One region of the Cytobacillus sp. FSL H8-0458 genome, then DNA from elsewhere that is predicted to be linked to it. Evidence: riboswitches for the same ligand, from Rfam matches in the RefSeq annotation. Region 1 holds a riboswitch; each other region holds the start of a gene.
What was found. Region 1 has a riboswitch for S-adenosylmethionine ahead of NYE23_RS22585 (methionine ABC transporter ATP-binding protein). Riboswitches for the same ligand answer to the same signal wherever they lie in the genome.

Region 1 (3,572 bases):
CAGTTTCCTTTGACTTGGAATTTTACTTCCGATTGGCCATTCGCCTTTGGAAATCTTTCCTTTAATGGCCTCCATAACTTGCTGATATTTTGGCAATTGTTTTGTATCCATCCATCTAACCGCCTTCAGTGAAAATTGGCTGGTAAAATTCTTTCTCCATTGGTTGAGGACATTGTATCAGTTATTGACTATCATGAAAAGCAGCACAGATAATGGCTGGTAATGCTGATAAGGGGGATGAAGTTGGCTGGAAAAAAATTTATGGTTATAGGGGCTCATAGTGCTATTATCATTCTCTGGGCATCCGCATTCCCGGGAATACGGGCAGGGCTTGAATCATACTCCCCGGAGCACCTAGCGCTTTTTCGGCTTTTAATTGGCTCCGCTGCACTTGGCGTCCTTGCACTGCTGAAGAAGATGCGCATGCCGGATATAAGGGATCTTCCTGCTATTTTTATGCTTGGATTTCTTGGTTTTACGGTTTATCATACAGCACTCAACATTGGGGAAAAATCAGTAAGCGCCGGGCCGGCAAGCTTGATTGTCTCCATGACTCCGATCTTTTCCGCTGCTTTGGCTGCTCTATTTCTAAGGGAAAGATTTGGAAGGGTAAGATGGACTGGTTCCGGTGTCAGTTTTGCAGGTGTTGCACTTATTTCATTAGGTACGGGAGGCGGGTTTGAACTCCAATCCGGTATTTTATTCATCCTGCTTGCTTCCATTTCTGAAAGCATCTTTTTCGTATTCCAGACTAAGTATTTCGATAAATACGGATTTTTGGCATTTACAGCCTATACGGTATGGGCAGGGACCATTTTTATGCTGATTTATCTTCCTGGCCTTGGCAATGAGATCTTTCATGCGTCAGCCGAATCTACATTAAGTGTCCTCTATTTGGGGGTTTTTCCAACGGTAATCCCATATATTGCCCTCGCTTTTCTTGCATCCATAGGGGGAGCGTCTGAAGCGGTGAGCTCTCTTTATCTGACTCCAGTAATGGCGTTTGTCATTGCGTGGGTTTGGCTGGGGGAGGTGCCGGCTATGTCATCCATTGTGGGTGGGATGATCGCTCTAGCAGGTGTGGTGATTATTCACCGAAAAGAAAACGCTATTAAAGTTACAGAAATTTATGAAAATGGGTCAAGTAAAAATATTTGAAAAATATGATTGACATCCTTTTCTTTAAGGTGGTAAAGTAATAAGCATATTAACAACCGCATAATAAAAATCTTCTTATCAAGAGAGGTTGAGGGACTGGCCCTATGACACCTCGGCAGCGGACAGCATGTACCGTGCCAAATCCAGCAAGCATTGCTTGAAAGATAAGAAGAGGACCATTGATAAATGCTGCCCTCTTCTTTCTTTTAGAAGAGGGTTTTTGTATTACACAGAAAAAATGCATCAAGATTCTATTCATGAACATATGAATATTTCTTATCGAGAGAAGCAGAGGGACCTGGCCCAATGAAGCTTCGGCAGCAGGCAGAACGCACTGTGCCAAATCCAGCAGGCGAAAAGCCTGGAAGATAAGGAGAGGATTTCAAAAAACCTCTTCTGACGGAAGGGGTAAATTTCAGGATATAATTCTTAGTTTTCACATAGGAATAATAAGAAAATAAAAGGTGACAGGTATCTATACCAGTTCATTCAAGTGGTATAGGTGCCTGTCACCACCAAAGGAGAGATGCTGCATGATAGAGTTTCAAAATTTAAAGAAGGTCTATAAAAGCGGAGGTCAGCAGGTAGCTGCTCTGGATGGAATAGATTTAAAGATTAATAAGGGTGAGATTTTCGGGGTGATCGGCTTCAGTGGTGCGGGAAAGAGCTCTTTGATCCGCTGTGTCAATTGGCTGGAGAAGCCGACTTCAGGAAAGGTCATTGTCAGCGGGCATGATTTGACGGCTTTATCTGTAAAAGAAATTCGCGAAGTGAAAAGAAACATCGGTATGGTCTTTCAGCATTTCAATCTTTTAAACTCGAAAACCGTGTTTGCCAATGTGGCGATGCCGCTCACACTGGCTAAGATTCCTAAGGATGAAATAAAAAAGCGTGTCCATGAATTATTAGACTTCGTGGGGCTTGCCGACAAGGCGAACAGTTATCCGGATCAGCTGTCAGGCGGGCAAAAGCAGCGGATTGGAATCGCCAGGGCGCTGGCAACTCAGCCTTCCATTCTATTATGTGATGAAGCAACTTCCGCTCTGGATCCGCAGACAACCAGCTCGATCCTGCAGCTGCTGAAAAAAATAAATAAAGAATACAATATTACCATTCTGATCATTACCCATGAAATGTCTGTAATCAGGGAGATCTGTGACCGTGTTGCTGTCATCGAAGCAGGAAAAATTATTGAAGAAGGAACCGTCTTTAATGTCTTTTCTTCACCAAAAACCCCAACAGCGAAAAACTTTGTCAGCACAGTCATGAATGATCAAATACCTGACTCCATTAAAGAAGTGATTGAAAAACAGCAGGGGCTTCAAAAGGTATTCAGAATCAATTTTGTCGGAAACTCTGCCGGACAGCCGCTGCTCTCGCAGGTTGCCAAAAAGTTTAATATCGACTTCAACGTCCTGTTTGGAAATATTACTGAACTGCAGGGAATACCTTTTGGCAATCTGATTGTTGAGTTTCAGGGTCCGGACAGTGAAATCAGACGTGCTATTCAGTACATCAGCCAGGAAAAAGTTTCAATAAAGGAAGTGACTTCACGTGCTAGTTAACCAGGAAAAAATCATCGAAGCCCTAATCGAAACGGTCCAAATGGTTGCATTCTCATTGCTGTTTTCAGCACTTATCGGACTGCCGCTTGGCATATTGCTTGTCGTGACAAGGAAAGGGCATCTTTTGGAAAACACAGTTGTTTTTAACATCATAAACAGCATTATTAATATTTTCAGATCAGTGCCTTTCATCATTTTAATGGTAGCCATCATCCCAATCACCCGGATGATTGTCGGGACATCGATTGGAACCGCTGCAGCCGTAGTGCCGCTCGTCTTTTACGCAGGACCCTACATTGCGAGATTAATAGAGAATTCATTGCTTGAGGTTGATCCGGGAGTCATTGAAGCGGCAGAAGCAATGGGAGCGACGCCGGGGCAGATTATCCTTAAATTCCTGATTCCGGAAGCACTCAGTTCACTGGTATTAGGCTTTACCATTGCGACAATCGGTCTGGTCGGAGCATCAGCCATGGCTGGGGCAGTCGGAGGCGGAGGCCTTGGTGACCTTGCCATTACATACGGCTATCAGCGATTCGATACAACCGTCATGCTGATTACCGTTGCAATCTTAGTGGTCATGGTTCAAGGCCTGCAGTCATTCGGAAATATCTTATCCAAAAAAATCAGAAGAAGATAACTTAGGAGGAAACACATCATGAAAAAACTATTTTTATCATTCATTATTTTAGCATTGGCTGTGTTCACTGCGGCATGCTCTAGCACAACTGGCGGAGAAGAAACAAAGAAAGTTAAATTGGGTGTCAGCGGATCAGATACACGCATCTGGGACTTTATTGCCGAAAAGGCTGAAAAGGAAGGCATTGAAATTGAGGTTGTGACATTCTC
Region 2 (3,572 bases), 120 kb from region 1:
GAGTCGATACAGCCCTCTTCTTATGAAGAGGGTTTTTCTGCTTTTAAGAAATGAAATACAAACATTTTTATAGAGGAGAGATAGCGATGACGGACAAACAGAAAAATTACCGCTTTGAAACAATTGGAGTACATGGGGGGCTGAAGCCTGACCCTGTAACTGGCGCGAGGGCGGTCCCAATTTATCAGAATAATGCTTATCAGTTCAAAAATACAGATCACGCTGCAGACCTCTTTGCCCTGAAAGAGCCGGGATATATTTATAGCAGGATACATAATCCCACTGTCAGTGTGTTTGAGGAAAGAGTGGCCCTGCTTGAAGGAGGAGTGGGTGCGCTGGCCCTTGCCAGCGGCCAGTCTGCTATTACACTTGCCATTTTAAACATCGCCGAAGCTGGTGATGAAATTGTTGCCGCATCCAATTTATATGGGGGTACTTATAATTTATTTGCAGTTACACTTCCCAAGTATGGAATAAAGGTAAAACTGGTGGATCCAAAGGATCCGGAAAATTTCCGGAGCGCCATTACAGATAAAACAAAGGCTGTCTTCGCCGAAACGATTGGAAACCCCAGCCTGAAAATCCTGGATATTGAAAAGGTTGCCGCAATTGCACACGAAAACGGTGTCCCCCTGATTGTCGATAACACTTTTGCTACCCCTTATCTTTGCAGGCCTATTGAACATGGAGCTGACATTGTCATACACTCTGCGACAAAATGGCTGCTCGGCAATGGGACCACAATGGGGGGAGTTATAGTAGACGGCGGGAAATTTGACTGGAATTCTCCTAAGTTTCCGGGCTTTACAGAGCCTGATCCGAGCTACCATGATATTGTCTATAGCGAAGCAATTGGCGAAGCTGCTTATATTATAAAAGCACGGGTACAGCTGTTAAGAGACTTAGGACCTGCAATGAGTGCGCAAAGTGCATTCCAGTTCACTTTGGGTCTTGAGACTCTGCATGTGAGAATGAAGGAACATGTTGCCAATACCAAAAAGGTAGTGGAATATTTGGAGGCGCACCCGGCCGTTAATTGGGTGCTCTATCCAGGTCATGAAAGCCACCCGGACAAAGACTTGGCAGATAAATATTTGCCAAAAGGAGCCGGGGCAGTGGCTGTATTTGGAATTGCGGGCGGTCGAGAGGCTGGAGCCAAGCTGATCAATAGTTTGCAGCTATGGGCACATGTGGCAAATGTCGGGGACGCAAAGAGCCTGATTATCCACCCTGCAAGCACGACTCATCAGCAGCTGGATGAGGAAGGTTTAAAAGCTGCAGGAGTGCCGGAGGACTTGATTCGGATTTCGATCGGCATCGAAAATGCAGAAGATTTAATTGAAGACCTGGAACAGGCGATAGAAGCAGCTGCAGGTCTCACATCGCTAGCTGCAAAAGCGTAAAGGAAAATTTACCATTCACTTTTTTCCGAAAGTTTGAAATTTCATCGTTGACACCTTTTTAATGGCTATGATACGATAGCAAACGTAATTAAAAAACTGCTTAATTCATTTAAAGTATTAATTTAATATAGAACGTTACGCTCTTATCAAGAGAGGTGGAGGGAAGTGCCCTATGAAGCCCGGCAACCGTCAATTAGTTGAAATGGTGCCAATTCACTCAAAGCATAGCTTTGATAGATGAGAGAAAGGACTAAATTTTTTTATGCCTTTCTGCTCATGTGCAGAAAGGCATTTTTGCTTTTGCGCATGAAAGCCTATTTAGAGTGAAGAATAGGGAATAAAAGCAGTCTATTAATTATTATCTGTATCTTTCGATAAAAGAGGTGACTATCACGTTGATTTCCATAAAAGATGTACAGAAGATATTCTCTTCAAAAAACGGTCAGGTAAAAGCAGTTGACGATGTAAACCTGGAGGTAAAAGAAGGAGAAATTTTCGGTGTTATCGGATACAGCGGTGCAGGTAAAAGTACCTTAATCCGCATGCTGAATGGGCTGGAGCTTCCTACCCATGGCAGTGTAACAGTAGCAGGCAATGAGGTTTCAAAGATAAAGGGAAGCAAGCTAAGAAAAGCGCGGCAGGAAATAAGCATGATTTTCCAGCACTTCAACCTGTTATGGTCGAGGACAGTAAGAGAGAATATTGCATTTCCGCTTGAAATCGCAGGGGTTTCCCGGCAGGAAAGGCTCAAAAGAGTAGATGAGCTCATTAAACTCGTCGGTCTGGAGGGAAGAGAAGATGCCTATCCTTCCCAGCTTAGCGGGGGTCAAAAGCAAAGAGTAGGGATTGCCAGAGCCCTAGCCAATAATCCAAAAGTGCTGCTTTGTGATGAGGCAACATCTGCCCTTGATCCGCAGACAACAGACTCCATTTTGGAGCTGCTTGTTGACATCAATGAGCGGCTGGGCTTAACCATTGTCCTCATTACACATGAAATGCACGTAATCCGTAAAATCTGCCATCGGGTTGCTGTTATGGAAGGCGGCCGGATTGTGGAAATCGGCCCTGTATTGGATGTCTTTAAGAATCCGAAAGCTGTGATTACAAAGCGCTTTGTCCAGCAGGTGACAGAGCCTGAAGAAACGAAGGAAACGATTGATCATCTGGTCGATTTGTATCCAAAAGGAAAAGTAGTCCAATTAGGATTTGTCGGCGAATCAGCTGAACAGCCATTGATTACAAACCTGATCCGTCACTTCCAGGTAACTGTTAATATTCTGCAGGGGAAGATTTCCCAGACACAGAATGGTTCCTACGGCACCTTATTCATCCATGTTGATGGAGAAGCAGAGGAAGTTGCAAAAGCGATTGAATTTATCCATTCTCAGCAGGTGGGCGTGGAGGTGATTTCCAATGCTTAATGAATGGTTTCCAAATGTGAAATGGGACTCCATGTGGGAAGCTACTGTGGAAACTCTCTATATGACAGCTATTTCTGTTATTGCAACCTTTATTTTAGGAGCAATTTTGGGGCTGCTGCTCTTTTTAACCTCAAAGGGGAATATCTGGGGAAATGCAGCAATCAATAAAATTATCTCAGCGTTCGTCAATATTTTCCGTTCGATTCCATTTATTATCCTTATTGTATTACTGATTCCATTTACGAAGTTTTTGCTTGGGACAATGATTGGGGAGGATGCAGCATTGCCTGCATTAATTATTGGTGCTGCCCCGTTTTATGCCCGAATGGTGGAAATCGGCTTGAGGGAAATAGATAAAGGTGTAATTGAAGCGGCCAAGTCTATGGGCGCAAAAACAAGCACGATTATCTGGAAGGTTCTGCTTCCGGAATCAATGCCCGCCCTTGTTTCAGGAATTACCGTTACAGCCATCGCGCTGGTTGGCTACACAGCCATGGCCGGTGTTATCGGTGCTGGGGGACTTGGAAACCTCGCTTACCTGGAAGGATTCCAGAGGAGCCGCAATGATGTGACGGTTATGGCGACTGTCATTATTCTAATCATCGTATTTATCATCCAGTTTATTGGAGATATCATAACAACAAAATTAGACAAACGTTAAGGAGAGATTGACATGAAAAAATGGTTATCACTTGCTCTTGCACTTGCAGTAGCACTTGTTCTTGCAGCTTGCGGAACTTCGGAAAAA
Region 3 (3,572 bases), on a different contig from region 1:
TTAAGCCTGTCCTTAGTAAGCTGTTCATCCCAATTTAGTTCAGCGCTGGTTTTCATCTCTGCTGACTTGGGTGAATCCGGTACACGACTATGATTCTCTTTGACACAGCATGTATCAGCAGATTTATCTGCCAGTGTTTTGATATCCGATTCATGGACAACCTCCCGGGCTGAAGCGCTCTCTAAATATCCTTCAGAGTTTTCGGCAGTGACCCTCTGATTGTCATGCGAGGAGTCAGGATACTTCCCATAATAGTCAGCGATTAAAACATATTTTCCGTCAAAAACCATGCTTGCGTAATGATCCAGGTCATGTTCATCGAACCGTGTACCATCTTTTTTATCGGGATCAATTCCTGAACTTGTGGCCGGATCTTCCCCCATGAAAAGAGCTTTAACTGAATCAAGAAAACGCTGATTCCCCAGCTCCTGGGATCCGACTATTCGCAAGTTCACTCCGTAATTGTCTGCAAAGCTTTCAAGATTTGCTCCATCCTTTGAGACGATCACCAGATTTTTCTTCTGATACCCATTTGACCCTGCACCTTCAATGGCGTCTTTAAGCTCTTGCTGTGTATCGTATCCGCCTATTAATATATTCTTCTTCATATTTTTCACTCCCAGTGTATTATGATATTTTTTTATTTTCCCTGAATTGCAGGCGGGGAAACTTTCTTTTACTTTTGAAGGACAGGAAGCAATAGCATATAGTCCTGAATCTTTATATGGCATAAGCCGTATATATTAATAAAATGCAAAGAATACAGTATGATAAAGATATAATTGCTGAATTGGATTGCTGCTGGAGGTGGGCAGATATGGAAATTGAGAAACTGGCTAAAAGGCTAAGGAACAGAACCCCCATCATTTTGGGGAGTGAGCGATTTTCGAAGTTCGCTATTTTGCTTCCGCTTGTTGAAATCAATAATGAGGTACATGTCCTTTTTGAAGTGCGTTCATTAAAAATGAGAAGGCAGCCTGGGGAGGTATGTTTCCCCGGCGGAAGGATAGATCCGGAAGATAGGGATGAAGAGCATACGGCCATCCGTGAAACCTCTGAGGAACTCGGTGTGGGCGAAGACAGCATCACCGATGTTTCCCCGTTGGATTACATGATTTCCTTCGGTCAAATAATTTACCCTTATGCAGGCATTATCCAAAATCCGGACAAGATTGTGCCGAACCCTGCTGAAGTAGAAGAGGTTTTTACCGTTCCCCTTTCATTCCTTAAAAAAGTAAAACCGGAAACGTATCACGTGAATTTTAAGGTAGAGCCAGAAGAAAATTTTCCTTTTGACTTGATTGCCGGAGGTGAAAATTACAATTGGCAGACTAGAAGAGCGGAAGAAGTATTTTACTATTTCCAGGATAAGGTTATCTGGGGGCTGACTGCCAGAATTCTTAAGCATTTTCTTGAGATCATAACGGAAGATTTTAATGAAAGTGAAAGCGTTTGAAGAAAATAATTTTTCAAAAAAGGTTGACGCAGTCCTTATAAATGTTTATGATTCATATAAATTGAATACTTAGAAACTTCTTATCAAGAGAGGCGGAGGGACTGACCCTAAGAAGCCTCGGCAACCAGCATTTATGCACGGTGCCAAATTCAGAGGAATACATTTTCCGAAGATAAGAAGGCGGAATGAACGGAATATAAATTCAAACCCCTTCTTGTCTGTAATGGACGGTAGGGGTTTTTTGTTTTTACGGCAGGCACTAAAAATTTTATCCAGGGGGAATGAGTAATGTCAGTGATCACGATCGGGCTATTGGGGTTTGGAACTGTTGGAAAAGGAGTGTATGAAACAATCAGAAAGCATCAGGGAAGGCTTCAGGCGATACTCGGGAAAGAAGTAAAGGTTTCCGCCATCCTGGTCAAAAATGTGAATAAACATTCTTTGCCTGATGATGAGGTGCTATTAACAGATGACTTTCAGGAGATTATTGAGCTTCCAAAGCTTGATGTCGTAATTGATGCCATTGTTGGCAGGGAACCGGGCTATACGTATTTGCGCCAGGCAATATCGAGAGGATGCCATGTCATTACAGCAAATAAAGAGATGTTTGCATTCCATGGAAGTGAGCTTGGGAGGCTTGCAAAAGAAAAGAATGTATCACTGGGATTTGAAGCAACAGTCGGCGGCGGAATCCCCATCATTCAGACCATCAGGCAGCTGCTGAATGCCAACAGAATTGAACGGATTGAAGGAATTTTAAATGGCACATCCAATTTCATTTTGACAAGTATGCGCGAGGAGAACTTATCATTTGAAGAAGCATTGAGAATCGCTCAGGAAAAAGGCTATGCAGAAGCCGATCCTAAAAATGATATCGAAGGATATGACGCCTTTTACAAAGCGGTTGTTTTGAGCGAGCTTGTATTCGGGAAAGCGCCGGCACAGGAATACTCTGTTAGAGAAGGCATTACTGATATTACGATTGAGCAAATCCGTTTGGCTGAATCGCTGGGCCTGAAATTCAAACATGCAGCATCGATTCAGAAGGAAAAAGATTCTGTCCGCTGTACAGTAAAGCCGGTTCTGACAGGTGAATCTCATCCTCTATACAGAGTAGAAGGCGTGCAGAATGCCGTTTCAATTGATGCGGATATTGTCGGGAATATCAGCCTGCAGGGTCCTGGAGCAGGTATGTTCCCGACAGCGAGTGCGATTATTGAAGATTTAATTCATGTGGGAAAAGCCGATTTTCCTTCAGCATTTGAGGAAGCTGCATCGGAAGAAACTATACCTGACCAGCCGCTCTGGGTTATATTGGGTGATGCAGAGCAAACAGAGCTGCCTGGGGGAGTTGAAATCGTCAGCGAAGTGTCAGAAAAGGCCCTGATCGTTAAGGCATCTGCAGAAGCTGTGTCATTATTAGACAGATCCGATTGGAAGGCTTATCAAGTGCTTGGAGATTATGCACATACGGCAGGGAAGTATAAGCAGGTACAGCCGGTCTAAAAAACAGAAGGGGCAAGCTTTTGAGCTGCCCCTTCTAAAGTATGTTTAGAGATGGTGTATACTAAGCCTGCTGTTTATTAAATAAAGGATTATTTAATCCGGAATACAGGTCTTTAACATGAACTGTTACTATCTTAGCGCCAATCTGGACATGGACCATATTATCAAAAACAGCTGTTACCAGGCCGTTTAATGAAACATTCGCACCAATATTTAGATCTTTGCCGGGAGATTTAACATTTTTCTTGTTTGCCATCGTAACACCATCCCATTCCATTTTATTGAAACTTATACATAGAATATTGCCTTTTTATAGTAAAATAAACGCTTTAATAAAAAAAGTCCAGTAAAATAGCTTGTTTTTTTATCGACAAATTGTTATGAAATTAGACACTTATCTAAAAACAGCTGATGGTACATCGAACTGTCTCCATAGGAAGAGGATGAAAAGAATGGAAAGCCCCCATGCGGCAGCTGGACGCTTATGATGCACCCAGAGGATGATAAACATAACAGCATTGAAAAGAATCGACCATTTTAAATTCCAGCCATTATCGTACTTTATCAAGTTAAATTTGATGTCAACAACCTCATTAACAGTATAGAGAAG
Region 4 (3,572 bases), on a different contig from region 1:
AGGAGTTGTTATTCCATTCCCTCTCGGAAGAAGTAGTATGGCTGATGTTTGGGGCATTTATAATCGGAGAGGCTGTTACACAATCAGGTTTAGCTGCCCGATTCGTTGAATTTATATTAAGGAAAAGCCGGACTGCAGGAAGAATGAAGTTAGGGATTATATCATTTATTTTCTCTACAGCTTTTTTTATCCCCTCCACTTCCGGACGTGCCGCAATGGCAAAACCCATAATCACCCATGTTGGAAGCAGGTTATCTGCAGGAGAGAAAAGGGTTCTGGCGGTCACAGTGCCAATCGTCATATTAATGAGTACATCTGCTGTTTTAATAGGAGCTGGATCTCATATAATTGGCATTGGCCTCCTAGAAAGTGCTACGGGTCAGTACATCTCCTATTTACAGTGGCTGGTGTGGGGTATGCCGTTTGCTCTAGTGGTTACAATTTTGTCTGTTTTGGTCATTAAATGCTTGATGGGACGGGAAGAAGAATCAGCAGATTCAGCCCGCCGGGAGACTAAAACAAACATAGAAGTAACAAAACCTTTAACTAAGGCGGAGAAAAAAACTTTATTAATAGTTGCCTTCCTATTAGCAGGATGGATGACTGAAAACGTACATGGGTACGATCTTGCTTTTGTAACAGTCCTTGGAGCAATCGTCATGACGCTCCCCAACATAGGTGTAATCAGTTGGAAGCAAGGAATTAAATCAGTATCGTGGAATCTTATTCTGTTCGTGGCAGCAGCGACAGCACTTGGAAGGATACTTGTTGAAACCGGTTTGGTTCAATGGCTGGAAGGAAAATTAACCGGCTTTCTCTTTTTGTTAAGTCAGGCCCCTGGCTGGATTATGGTACTGGGAATTTTGCTGATTACTTCAACGAGCCATTTATATATTACTTCCCATACTACTAGGGCAATCGTTCTGATGCCAGGAATTATTCTGTTTAGCCAGTCAACAGGAATTAGTCCTTCTGCAGCCGTCTTTTTAAGTTTAATAGGAATGAATTATTGTATTACTTTTCCTGTAAGTTCAAAAGCACTGCTTCTCTTTTATGAGGATGGGGATTTAAGTTATGATGCAGGGTTTTTGACTAAGTTAAGTGCTATACTTTTGCCGGTTTACATTACGGTTGCTGTTGTTTTTTATTGTACTTATTGGCAGTGGACAGGAATGAGTCTCCATTAGGTCAAATAACGAAATTAGTATTTTTTCTCTGCATGGCTATTCACCTTCCTCAATAAACTCATATTGGATCAGCTTGCAAAATAAGAATTAAAGTATTGCCATTTGGCAGAAAGTATGCAATACTTGGTTGAAAATATAAATTTTATACAAATTCTTATCCAGAGAGGTGGAGGGACTGGCCCTGCGAAGCCTCAGCAACCCCTGATTATGTCAGGAAGGTGCTAATTCCAACAGAGTTGACGCTCTGGGAGATAAGAGGTCGTTTTGATAAGTAAAGGCCTCTTATAAAGAGGCCTTTTTTTGATGCTCTTTTATAGTATGAACTTGGTTTAGATTAGAACGAAGAAAGAGGAGGAATGGCAAAATGGAAAACGGCGTTATACAGGTACCGGAAGCATATTCGAGGATATTACAGGAATCAGATGTGCTCGGCTTCGGGCAGTCATGTGATATAAAAACAGGATTTTTACTGAAGGGGCTGGCAGCCTCTAAATCTGGAGGAAGCTTTTTAGAGCTGGGAACAGGTACGGGAGCGTCTGCTTCATGGATCATGGATGGGATGGATGAAGGCAGTAAGCTTACGACCGTTGACATAGATCCGACAGTGCAATCGATCGCGAGAAAGTATCTCGGTAATGACAGCAGAATCACATTTTGCTGTGAGGACGGAGCAGCTTTTATTCAAAATCTGTCGGAAGGGTTCGATTTTATTTTTGCAGATACATGGCCGGGGAAATTCGAGCTTCTGGACAAAACCCTGGATCATTTAAATATCGGCGGTTTTTATGTGATTCATGATGTGTTTCCGCAGCAGAAATTGCCTGAAGAATTTCAGATCAAAGCAACTAAACTTCTAAAAACTCTGCAGGACAGACCTGACCTGGACATAACAGAATTGGATTGGTCTACTGGGCTGATACTGGCAGTTAAGACAGCGGTTTGACAGATGAAATATGAGGGGGAGTTCCATGGAAAACATTAAAAATCAGGTTAAAAATGTATTGCATGAAGGTGAAAACATTATTGAATGTTTAAGCTGTTCATTAGTTGCACATTACTGTTTAGCACCGCAGGCAGGCTTATTTGCAGCAACGAACAAAAGACTGCTATTCTATGGAATCCCGGTATCAGAAACAAACAAGGAATTAGTTGAAGAATTTGCGTATAGCCATATAACTTCCATTGAAGAAAAAAGGGGGATCACCGGGAAGCATATTCATATTTACTATAAGCAAGACTTGTACAAATTCCAGCAAATCCAGGGGATGAATTTGTTTGATTTTATGGTGGCTGTTAAGGAAAAGATGAGCCTGTTTACCACTTCACTAAAAGAGCGTTATCCTGTAAGATAAGAGCTCTTTTAGTTGAATATTTGACTTAGTCTAAAGGCTAAGATAACTTTTCCATGCATTAGCGATTAATTGGACTCCTCTCTCAATCTCGTCCATCGAGGGGGCGCCATATCCAATCATCACTTGATTGTCTGGCTTGTGAAGATGATACATAGGTAAAACAGCATCGATTTCAACTCCCGCCGACTTTGCCAGTTCAATTGCTTTAGATTCATTCAATCCTTCTGGTAATGTCACGATGATATGCAAACCTGCTGTATCTCCAATTATGTCAAAGTGTTCTCCTAAATGTTTTGACAGGCTATCTATTAAACAGCTCCTTTTAGCTCTATATAAAGTTCTCATTTTTGCTATATGGGATAAATAAAATCCTTCTTCCATAAACTTTGCAGCAGCTCTCTGATCGATTCTTGAAACAGTCGACTTTTGATAAGCATTAAATTTTTCAAAGTCTTGCTTCAGGGCTGCTGGCATAACCAGATAGCTGATCCGAAGTGATGGCAGCAATGTTTTTGAAAAGGTGCCGAAGTACAGTATCCGCCCGGTTGAATCCAGATGGGATAATGATGGGATTGGTGCCCCTTTGTAACGAAATTCAGAATCATAGTCATCTTCGATAATGTAAGCAGACTGTTTAATTGCCCAATTTAACAGTTCAACCCTTCTGGCAATAGACATAATTGTACCGGTAGGATATTGATGAGCAGGTGTGGTGTATAATAATTTTACAGGCTCATCAGCATCAGGCACACCGCATCCTCCCTCATCCACAGAAATCGGATAACATGGCAGCTGTAATTGCTCAAAAATAGATTTAGCCCGAATAAAACCTGGATCTTCTATTCCGATGGCGCTCCGTTTAAAAAACAAACATACATTTAGCAGCTGCTGTTGAAATCCGCTGAAGATATACACTTGCTCCGGCTGGCAGGCCAGCCCTCTAGCTTGCTGTAAGTATAGTGCAATTTGGGCACGCAAAGAATATTCGCCCTGCCACGGTGCATTGCCGGCATTGGATTCATTAAGCTCTTTT

Region 2: it holds a riboswitch for S-adenosylmethionine, as region 1 does, so the genes downstream of both, NYE23_RS21975 (methionine ABC transporter ATP-binding protein) here and NYE23_RS22585 (methionine ABC transporter ATP-binding protein) in region 1, are expected to answer to the same signal.
Region 3: it holds a riboswitch for S-adenosylmethionine, as region 1 does, so the genes downstream of both, NYE23_RS14945 (homoserine dehydrogenase) here and NYE23_RS22585 (methionine ABC transporter ATP-binding protein) in region 1, are expected to answer to the same signal.
Region 4: it holds a riboswitch for S-adenosylmethionine, as region 1 does, so the genes downstream of both, NYE23_RS11110 (O-methyltransferase) here and NYE23_RS22585 (methionine ABC transporter ATP-binding protein) in region 1, are expected to answer to the same signal.

What each region holds. Positions count from the first base shown of each region.
Region 1 covers NZ_JBBOBR010000002.1:243,123-246,694, reverse strand. Annotated here, with positions in the region: gene pdxR (MocR-like pyridoxine biosynthesis transcription factor PdxR) at 1-111, opposite strand, end outside; gene NYE23_RS22590 (DMT family transporter) at 244-1,158, shown strand; SAM riboswitch class I at 1,231-1,329, shown strand; SAM riboswitch class I at 1,432-1,533, shown strand; gene NYE23_RS22585 (methionine ABC transporter ATP-binding protein) at 1,692-2,723, shown strand; gene NYE23_RS22580 (methionine ABC transporter permease) at 2,713-3,363, shown strand; gene NYE23_RS22575 (MetQ/NlpA family ABC transporter substrate-binding protein) at 3,382-3,572, shown strand, end outside.
Region 2 covers NZ_JBBOBR010000002.1:121,080-124,651, reverse strand. Annotated here, with positions in the region: gene NYE23_RS21980 (O-acetylhomoserine aminocarboxypropyltransferase/cysteine synthase family protein) at 87-1,403, shown strand; SAM riboswitch class I at 1,544-1,647, shown strand; gene NYE23_RS21975 (methionine ABC transporter ATP-binding protein) at 1,799-2,824, shown strand; gene NYE23_RS21970 (methionine ABC transporter permease) at 2,817-3,485, shown strand; gene NYE23_RS21965 (MetQ/NlpA family ABC transporter substrate-binding protein) at 3,498-3,572, shown strand, end outside.
Region 3 covers NZ_JBBOBR010000001.1:3,054,708-3,058,279, reverse strand. Annotated here, with positions in the region: gene NYE23_RS14955 (general stress protein) at 1-608, opposite strand, end outside; gene NYE23_RS14950 (NUDIX hydrolase) at 818-1,456, shown strand; SAM riboswitch class I at 1,534-1,635, shown strand; gene NYE23_RS14945 (homoserine dehydrogenase) at 1,745-2,962, shown strand; gene NYE23_RS14940 (hypothetical protein) at 3,024-3,218, opposite strand; gene NYE23_RS14935 (CBO0543 family protein) at 3,357-3,572, opposite strand, start outside.
Region 4 covers NZ_JBBOBR010000001.1:2,285,560-2,289,131, reverse strand. Annotated here, with positions in the region: gene NYE23_RS11115 (SLC13 family permease) at 1-1,187, shown strand, start outside; SAM riboswitch class I at 1,339-1,445, shown strand; gene NYE23_RS11110 (O-methyltransferase) at 1,552-2,130, shown strand; gene NYE23_RS11105 (PH domain-containing protein) at 2,156-2,539, shown strand; gene pdxR (MocR-like pyridoxine biosynthesis transcription factor PdxR) at 2,570-3,572, opposite strand, start outside.